2 regions of the Citrobacter sp. U14242 genome follow, and region 2 is predicted to be linked to the other one. Evidence: predicted binding sites of a transcription regulator. Region 2 holds the regulator's gene; the other holds the start of a gene.
The links. Region 2 encodes PurR, which represses purine synthesis genes. Its sites were predicted from a motif close to CANGCAAACGTTTGCNTG; they were not measured.

Region 1 (4,639 bases), on a different contig from region 2:
CGCGAAAAACGATTTTCGCGGCTTTCTTCTCCAGTTGATAGCGATACATCGGGTCGTAATATTCGTTAAGCAGTGGCACCAGCCAGCCCATATGCGCGTCGGTGTTGCCGTCGGTTTGTTGCGATTGCAGGGCGACATCCAGCAGTGCGGTCAGCTCCGCAAAGCGCTGTAACCCCAGACGGCGGCGGATGGCGAACAGGCCGTGATGCAGATAGTCACTGTACTCCTGCCAGCCCTGAGTTTCCCCGTAAGCCTGAGTGAAATCGTGGTGCATACGGACAAAATACTCTTCGCGCAGTCGCTCCAGGCGTAGCTCAAAGGGGTCTTCCACCACCGCAATAGATGCCTGAGTCATACGATCACGCAAACATTCGGGCAGGTGATTGGCACCAATCATGCGGCCTTCATCTTCCAGTACCCACAAACGCAGATCCTGGCGGCTGTCGGTTTTCAGCATTTCGACCGCCAGCAGGTTTTCGAAGCTCGCCTGGCTGAGCTGTGGTTCAACGGTTCGGCCAAAAGAGGAACCGCGATGATGTGCCAGACCTTCGAGATCCACGCCGTTTGTCTGCTGTTGTACCAACAGCGTTTTACCGCTGCCGGTACAGCCGCCAATTAAGACGATGGGCTTTTGTACTAAATCTTCGGTTATCTGTATCGCGGCCTGACGCAGGGCCTTATAACCGCCGCGTACCAGCGGGTAGTCAATGCCGGATTCACGCAGCCATTGCTGCACAATGTGCGAGCGCTGGCCGCCGCGGGCACAGCATAAGTATCCCTCTGGATGCTGGCGACAGGCTTCCAGCCAGGCGTTCATTCGCTGCTGGCGGACGTCACCGCTAACAAGCTGATGCCCAAGTGCCAGCGCAGCTTCCGGTCCCTGACGTTTGTAACAGGTCCCGACAGCGGCGCGTTCGTCATCGTTCATTAGGGGGAGGTTGATTGCACCCGGCATCGCACCCTGCTGAAATTCAACGGGCGCGCGTACATCGATTAAGGGCGTACCGGCGAGCAGAATCGCGCGATAGTCCGTTCCATCGTTCATGTTCAATCCTGAAAATACAAAACAGCAATGGAGGGGATTTTACGCGCCTGAAGAGGAGCCGGGGAAGGATAAAATCAAATCCCCGGCATTAATGGCTTATTTCAGCTTTGATTGCGCCCAGATAATTCCGCTGGCGTATTCCGGCGGCAGCAGGGGAATGAGCGCTTCCAGCGTGGCGCTAAGGCGCGCGGTATCGCTGTCGCTCAGGTTCAGGTGTCCGACCTTACGCCCTTCGCGTACCTCTTTGTCATACCAGTGCAGATGCACCAGCGGCAGCTTCAGCCAGTCGTAGTTCAGGTCGCTGCCAATCAGGTTCACCATCACCGAAGGTGTATTCACCACCGGTGTTGGTAGTGGTAGTTGGGTAATGGCTCGCAGGTGCAACTCGAACTGGCTGATGCTGGCACCGTTTTGTGTCCAGTGCCCGCTGTTGTGCACGCGAGGCGCCAGTTCGTTAATCAGCAGACCTTCCGGGGTAATGAAACATTCCATTGCCATCACGCCGACATAACCCAGCTCCTGCATGATGGCGGAAAGCATCGCTTCGGCCTGCGCCTGTTGTTTAGCGTTAGCCTGCGGGAAGACCACGCTGGTACGCAGAATGCCGTCCTGATGCAGGTTGTGGGTCAGCGGATAGAAAACCGTGTTGCCGTCGTGTGCACGAGCGCCTACCAGTGACACTTCGCCCGAGAAGTTAATGCCTTGCTCGACGATACACTCGCCGTAGCAATCATCCGGCAATTGTTCAGTTTCATTCGTGCGCAAACGCCACTGACCGCGACCGTCATAGCCGCCGACACGACGTTTGACAATCGCCAGCTCACCCAGCTTGTCGAATACCGCAGGCCATTCGCTTTTCTCTGCCAGCAGTTGCCACGGCGCGGTTGCCAGGTTGAGTTTGTCAAAAAGCTGCTTTTGCGTCAGGCGGTCGGCAATAATCGGGAAGACATCACGGTTCACGAACGCCGGATGGCGCGCCAGCTCGCGGGTTAACGCGGTTTCCGGCCAGCGCTCGATCTCAGCGGTAATCACGCTTTGCTGAAAGGGAACGGCGGCGGGTTCGGCATCAAGCCCAACTGGCCAGACCGCAATGCCCAGCGGCTCGCCGGCCTGACGCAGCATACGCCCTAACTGACCATTACCGAGTACGCAGACCTGCTTCATGCCGCACCTCGCGGGTCCGGGTTCTCCAGTACCTCATCGGTTTGTGCTTTGCGCCAGTCGCTCAGACGCTGATGTAATGCTATGTCGTGTGTTGCCAGAATTTGTGCTGCCAGCAGGGCCGCATTGGCCGCACCTGCTTTACCAATCGCCAGCGTACCCACAGGGATGCCGCGTGGCATTTGCACGATCGAGTACAGGCTATCTACACCGCTCAACGCTGCGCTTTGTACCGGAACGCCTAACACGGGGACCAGCGTTTTCGCTGCAATCATGCCCGGCAGATGCGCTGCACCGCCAGCTCCCGCAATAATGACCTGATAACCGTTTTCTTCAGCACTTTCGGCGAAACTGAACAGTTTGTCAGGAGTACGGTGGGCTGAGACGACTTCAACATGGTGTGGAACGTCCAGCATTTCGAAGATTTCGGCGGCGAACTGCATGGTAGCCCAGTCGCTTTTGGACCCCATCACGATGGCGACACGCGCCGGATTATTGCGGGAAGACATGCGTCTAAAAACTCCTGTGGGTGTGCTTCACACTGCTTTAGAGGCGAGAGAGAATAGCACGTTTTAAAAACAAGGAAAACGATTGCGTTGCTTTACACTTCACTCTTCAGGCTGCCTCTTTGTTGGCTGTATCTGCTCACCCCAGCACTTACTTTTGTAAGCTCCGGGGGACTCACAGATTTGCCGCCTCGATGCAACTCGAATAGTTTTGTGTAAAGAGGAACTGGGTATCTGCAGAATTAAAATGGAAAAGCGATCAGTTCAACGTCGTCAGGTGTGACTTTAATCATCGAACCTTCGGTGTGCCAGGCACCTAACACCACGCGAAAAGCGGGTTGTGCATTGGCCGTGAGTTCGTGGACTGCCGGGCGATGGGTATGACCGTGAATTAACCACTGGACCTGATGTTTCTCCATTTCGGTAATGACGGCCTGTGGATTCACATCCATGATCTCCAGCGACTTGCTGCTGTTGGCGGCTTTGCTGTTGGCGCGCATCTTCGCGGCAATACGTTGGCGAATGAATAATGGCAGGGAGAGAAACAGTTTTTGTAGCCAGGGCTGATGAACCTTAGCGCGAAATGCCTGATAGCCTGTATCGTCGGTGCACAATGTGTCGCCATGCATGATCAGTACGTTGCGACCATACAGGTTGAGCACTTTTTCCTGAGGTAACAGGGTCATGCCGCTCTCACGGGCAAAACGCTTGCCGATCAGAAAATCACGATTGCCATGAATGAAAAAGCAGGGAACACCGGAATCTGTCAGCGCTTTTATCGCTGCGGCCATTTCACGATGTAGGGGATTGGGATCGTCATCGCCTATCCAGGCTTCAAACAGATCGCCAAGAATGTACAGCGCATCGGCCTTTCGTGCATCGCCGGCTAAAAAACGCAGAAAACCGGCGGTGATCGCCGGTTCTTCCGTGCAGAGATGGAGATCTGCAATAAACAGTGTCGTCACGATTACTCGCTGACGGTCACGTTTTCGATGATAACGTCTTCTTTTGGTACATCCTGATGCATACCGCTGCGACCGGTGGAAACGCCTTTGATTTTATCAACGACATCCATACCTTCAACAACTTCAGCGAATACACAGTAGCCCCAGCCCTGCATGCTTTCGCCGGAGAAGTTCAGGAAGTCGTTATCAGCAACGTTGATGAAGAACTGAGCCGTCGCGGAGTGCGGAGCCTGAGTACGCGCCATTGCCAGCGTTCCACGGGTGTTTTTCAGACCGTTGTTGGCTTCGTTTTTGATAGCTTCTTTCGTGGCTTTTTGCTTCATGCCCGGCTCAAAACCGCCGCCCTGGATCATGAAACCGTTAATAACACGGTGGAAAATGGTGTTGTTGTAAAAACCTTCGCGGCAGTAGTCCAGGAAGTTTTTAACTGTTTCAGGCGCTTTATCATCAAACGTTTTGATTACGATATCGCCGTGATTAGTGTGGAAAGTAACCATTTTTGCATCCTGTTCCGATAGAGTGGTGCTTCGACCCTGGTCAGGGTCACATGATAGGGGCTTGTTATAGCATAACCGCAAGGTTCGATCACCTTGCAAAGTGTGCTGCTTCGGGGCCAATTTATAGGTATTATAGGGCTTTGTTATCCACACACGTCTACACGGAATCTTCGATGTTAAAAATCTTTAATACACTGACGCGCCAAAAAGAGGAATTCAAACCCATTCATGCCGGGGAAGTCGGCATGTACGTGTGTGGCATCACCGTTTACGATCTCTGTCATATTGGACACGGGCGTACCTTTGTTTCTTTCGACGTTGTTGCCCGTTATCTGCGCTTCCTCGGCTACAAGCTGAAGTATGTGCGCAACATTACCGATATCGACGACAAAATCATTAAGCGCGCTAATGAAAATGGCGAGAGCTTTGTGGCGCTGGTTGATCGCATGATTGCGGAAATGCACA
Region 2 (4,639 bases):
GACTATAGCCCATTTCGCTAAGGATAAACGGTGAACCCGTCAGCCATGCGAAGAAGCTCGCAGAACATGCTGCGTAAATCAGTACATTTCCACGGTATGCTTTGGAGCGCAGCAGCGTAGCGAACGTCAGTTTATCCTGGCTATCATCGCGCGCTTTTGCCGTTGGTTTTAAGCGCAGAGCCGGCAACATCAGGATCAGGGTAATCGCAAAAAGGGTGGCAAAAATGGCCTGCCAGGAAAAATGTATCAGGATCCAACTGCCTAATAACGGTGCAAGTGCAGGAGACAATCCGACCAGCGGCATAATGGTGGCAAAGATGCGGTTTACTTTTTGTGAAGGATAATAATCGGTAACCAGCGCCTGCCAGATAACCGAAGCCGCACAGACACCAACGGCCTGAATAAAGCGAAGCACCAGTAAGCCGGTGGCGTTTTCTACCCACAACATGCCCAGGCTGCCCAGCGCAAAGATGGATAAGCCCAGCATCAAAATCGGTTTACGACCATAGTGGTCGGAAAGTGGCCCCCACAAAAGTTGTGCAACGGCAAAACCGGCTAAGAACAAACTAAGGCTGGCACTCACGGCAGAAGCGGGTGTCTGTAAATCGGACTGAATAGCAGCAAAGGCGGGCAAATACATATCGGTTGCCAGAAAACCTAGCACGCTAAGACCTGCCAGCCAGACTAAAAACCCTTTTCCTGGTTGCATTATCGTTTCTCTTTTTAGCAATAGAACATTGCCGCTGAGTGTAGTGAGTGTAATTCTCGCTGTGAAACGCTAATATTTGCTTACTGATTTCAAATTTTTTGCAGGCAGAGCATGTGGTCGGAATATTCACTTGAAGTTGTTGATGCGGTGGCGCGTAACGGTAGCTTTAGTTCGGCTGCTCAGGAGTTGCACCGCGTACCTTCGGCGGTAAGCTACACTGTGCGCCAACTGGAAGAGTGGCTGGCTGTACCTCTTTTTGAACGTCGTCACCGGGACGTGGAATTAACGCCTGCTGGCGCGTGGTTTTTAAAAGAAGGTCGGTCTGTTATCAAAAAAATGCAGATCACCCGTCAGCAATGTCAACAAATCGCCAATGGCTGGCGAGGACAGCTGGCGATTGCGGTAGATAATATTGTTCGCCCGGAACGAACCCGACAGATGATTGTGGATTTCTACCGCCATTTCGATGATGTGGAGCTTCTGGTCTTTCAGGAGGTGTTTAATGGCGTCTGGGACGCGCTTTCGGACGGTCGTGTGGAGTTAGCTATCGGAGCAACGCAGGCCATTCCGGTAGGGGGACGCTATACGTTCCGGGATATGGGAATGTTGAGCTGGAGTTGCGTGGTAGCCAGTCATCATCCGCTGGCGACAATGCCGGGACCGCTCAGTGACGATACGTTGCGCAACTGGCCATCGCTGGTGCGCGAAGACACGTCCCGCACGCTGCCGAAACGTATTACATGGTTGCTGCACAACCAAAAACGCGTCGTGGTTCCTGACTGGGAATCCTCGGCCACCTGCTTGTCAGCCGGACTCTGTGTCGGGATGGTACCGACGCATTTTGCAAAACCGTGGATCGATAGCGGAAAATGGGTGGCGTTACAGCTGGAAAATCCGTTCCCGGATGCCGCGTGTTGCCTGACCTGGCAACAGAATGATACGTCGCCTGCACTGAGCTGGTTACTGGACTACCTGGGGGATAGTGAGACGCTGAATAAAGAGTGGCTGCGGGAGCCGGATGAGCTCCTCGCATAGCGTAATGCCGTTCAGTTAAGCATGTATGGAGAGCAGAACCCTTTCTCGGAGAGAGTATGTTCATTACCCCCGCCAACACCGATTGATGCTTTCTGAACGGCATTACCCACATAACGGGCTTAACGACGATAATCGCGGAATGGACCGTCGGCAACGGAACGACGTTCTACCAGACGTGGATGCACCTCGATTGACTGCGATTCTTCACGTTTATTCACGATACGGTCTAACAGCATGTTGAAAGCTGTTTCACCAAGTGAATCTTTTGGCTGGTGGATGGTGGTCAGCGCAGGGGTGAAGTAACGAGCGTTGCGCACGTTGTCGTAACCGATAACTGAGATATCCTGCGGCACGCGCAGTCCCATCTCGTCTGCGGCACACAGCGCACCCATCGCCATAATATCGCCACCACAGAATACGGCGGTTGGGCGATGCGACTGGGAGATGATTTGTTGCATAGCGCGGTAGCCGGATTCAGGTTCGAAATCACCCTGTACAATCCAGTTTTCGGGAACTTTAATCAGCGCTTCTTCCATCGCTTTCATGAAGCCAGCCAGGCGGCCTGCGCCGGTATTACGCTCCATGGGACCCGGGATCACACCGATCTCACGATGACCGCGTTCAATCAGATACCGGCCCGCCATGTAACCACCTTCGAAAGCGTTATCAATGACGGTATCGGTAAAGTCGGCTTTTGCTTCGCCCCAGTCCATGACCACCATTGGAATATGGCGATACTCTTCGAGCATGGAAAGCAGTGATTCCGGATACTCTGAACACATTACCAACAGGCCATCTACGCGCTTTTGCGCCATCATAGACAGGTATGCCTGCTGTTTTTCAAGACTGTTCCAGGCGTTGCCCAGAATCAGCGTGTAGCCTTTCTGGAAACAATTCTTCTCAACAGCCTCGATAATTTCGGCAAAATAGGCAGCTTCACTGCTGGTTGCCAACAAACCGATCGATTTGGTGTGATTCACCTTCAGGCTACGTGCCACTGCGCTGGGGGAGTAGTGCAGTTCTTTAATCGCTGCCCAGACAGCGTTGCGCGTTTCTTCTGCGACAAAGCGCGTTTTGTTAATTACGTGTGATACGGTTGTAGTGGAAACGTTTGCTCGCTTCGCTACATCTTTAATAGTTGCCATTACATCTCACTCCAGACCATATCCTAAGCTCCTGAGAATACTCCAGGTAAACGTTTGCCTTCACACACCCTCAACGCAACGTCGGGGTTGCGGCACGCCGGGAAAACGACACGGAACGTCAGGAAGGGGTCAATGGCCGGTACGCTAATCAAGTAAGCGTGGAATTTTGTCTGATCTTAACGAAAAGGGGAAGAGTTAAAAGCAGTTATCAATATAAATCGTGAGAGATTTTTGCTTTCAAGTGTGTAAAAATGCGCAATATCACTTTTTGTGTGGGAATAAAAAGGAGAAAACTTGATGAGCACCGATCTGAAATTTTCGTTAGTGACGACCATAATTGTTCTGGGCCTGATTGTCGCGGGTGGCCTGACTGCAGCACTGCACTGATTTCCCCCCGAGGGAGTTTGCTCTCCCTCACCCTTTCTGCTTGTCTTTTCCGTCCTATTTTTTGCCAATAAGCAAAAGTCTTTTGCAATTTTGTTAACTTTATTAATTTTGCGATCAATGTCATGCTTTTGACTCTTATGATGTGTCGTGCCAAGGCTCGACGTTACGGAGTCGATAGATGAAAATAAATTATCCTTTACTGGCGCTGGCGATAGGTGCGTTTGGCATTGGAACGACAGAATTTTCTCCCATGGGATTGCTACCCGTCATTGCCAAAGGTGTGGATGTTTCAATTCCGGCCGCTGGGATGTTAATCAGCGCGTATGCGGTAGGCGTGATGGTTGGCGCACCGCTGATGACATTACTGCTGTCCCATCGTGCGCGTCGCAATGCGCTTATCTTCCTGATGGCCATTTTTACGTTGGGTAATGTGCTTTCGGCGATATCTCCGGATTACACGACGCTGATGCTGTCGCGCATTTTGACCAGTCTTAACCACGGGGCATTTTTTGGCCTCGGTTCGGTTGTGGCAGCAAGCGTTGTCCCCAAACATAAACAGGCCAGCGCCGTTGCGACTATGTTTATGGGGTTAACTATCGCCAATATTGGCGGTGTTCCCGCGGCAACCTGGCTTGGGGAAACCATCGGCTGGCGTATGTCCTTTATGGCGACGGCGGGACTGGGTGTTATCGCAATGGTCAGTCTGTTCTTCTCGTTACCGAAAGGTGGGGCTGGTGAGCGCCCTGATGTGCGCAAAGAACTGGCGGTGTTAATGCGTCCACAAGTGGTGTCAGCGTTACTGACGACCGTTCTGGGGGCCGGGGCGATGTTTACGCTTTATACCTACATCTCACCCGTGCTGCATAGCATTACTCATGCTACGCCGGCGTTTGTCACCGGTATGCTGGTGCTGATTGGCGTTGGGTTCTCTATCGGTAACTATCTGGGGGGGAAACTGGCTGACCGTTCGGTTAACGGTACGCTGAAAGGCTTTTTGCTGCTGCTAATGATTATTATGCTGGCAATACCTTTCCTGGCTCGTAATGAGCTGGGTGCGGCCGTGAGTATGGTGGTGTGGGGCGCAGCAACGTTTGCGGTGGTTCCGCCGCTGCAGATGCGTGTGATGCGCGTTGCCAGCGAGGCACCTGGATTGTCATCGTCAGTTAATATTGGCGCGTTTAATCTGGGGAATGCCCTGGGAGCGGCTGCTGGTGGGGCGGTAATTTCCGGAGGATTGGGCTACAGTTTCGTACCGGTAATGGGGGCGATTGTGGCGGGTCTTGCGCTACTGCTGGTCTTTGTCTCGGCAAGGAAACAAGCGGAAGAAGTCTGCAACGCAACGAATTAAAAACAAAAACGCAGA

Region 1: purE (5-(carboxyamino)imidazole ribonucleotide mutase) is a predicted target of PurR. The motif match lies at 2,787-2,804, and genes of this name have one in related genera.

Annotation. Positions count from the first base shown of each region.
Region 1 covers NZ_JBKGLW010000003.1:149,603-154,241, reverse strand. Annotated here, with positions in the region: gene mnmH (tRNA 2-selenouridine(34) synthase MnmH) at 1-1,045, opposite strand, end outside; gene purK (5-(carboxyamino)imidazole ribonucleotide synthase) at 1,142-2,209, opposite strand; gene purE (5-(carboxyamino)imidazole ribonucleotide mutase) at 2,206-2,715, opposite strand; gene lpxH (UDP-2,3-diacylglucosamine diphosphatase) at 2,955-3,677, opposite strand; gene ppiB (peptidylprolyl isomerase B) at 3,680-4,174, opposite strand; gene cysS (cysteine--tRNA ligase) at 4,348-4,639, shown strand, end outside.
Region 2 covers NZ_JBKGLW010000004.1:169,499-174,137, reverse strand. Annotated here, with positions in the region: gene punC (purine nucleoside transporter PunC) at 1-709, opposite strand, end outside; gene punR (DNA-binding transcriptional activator PunR) at 821-1,744, shown strand; gene purR (HTH-type transcriptional repressor PurR) at 1,864-2,889, opposite strand; gene cydH (cytochrome bd-I accessory subunit CydH) at 3,187-3,276, shown strand; gene ACLJXE_RS07910 (MFS transporter) at 3,455-4,624, shown strand.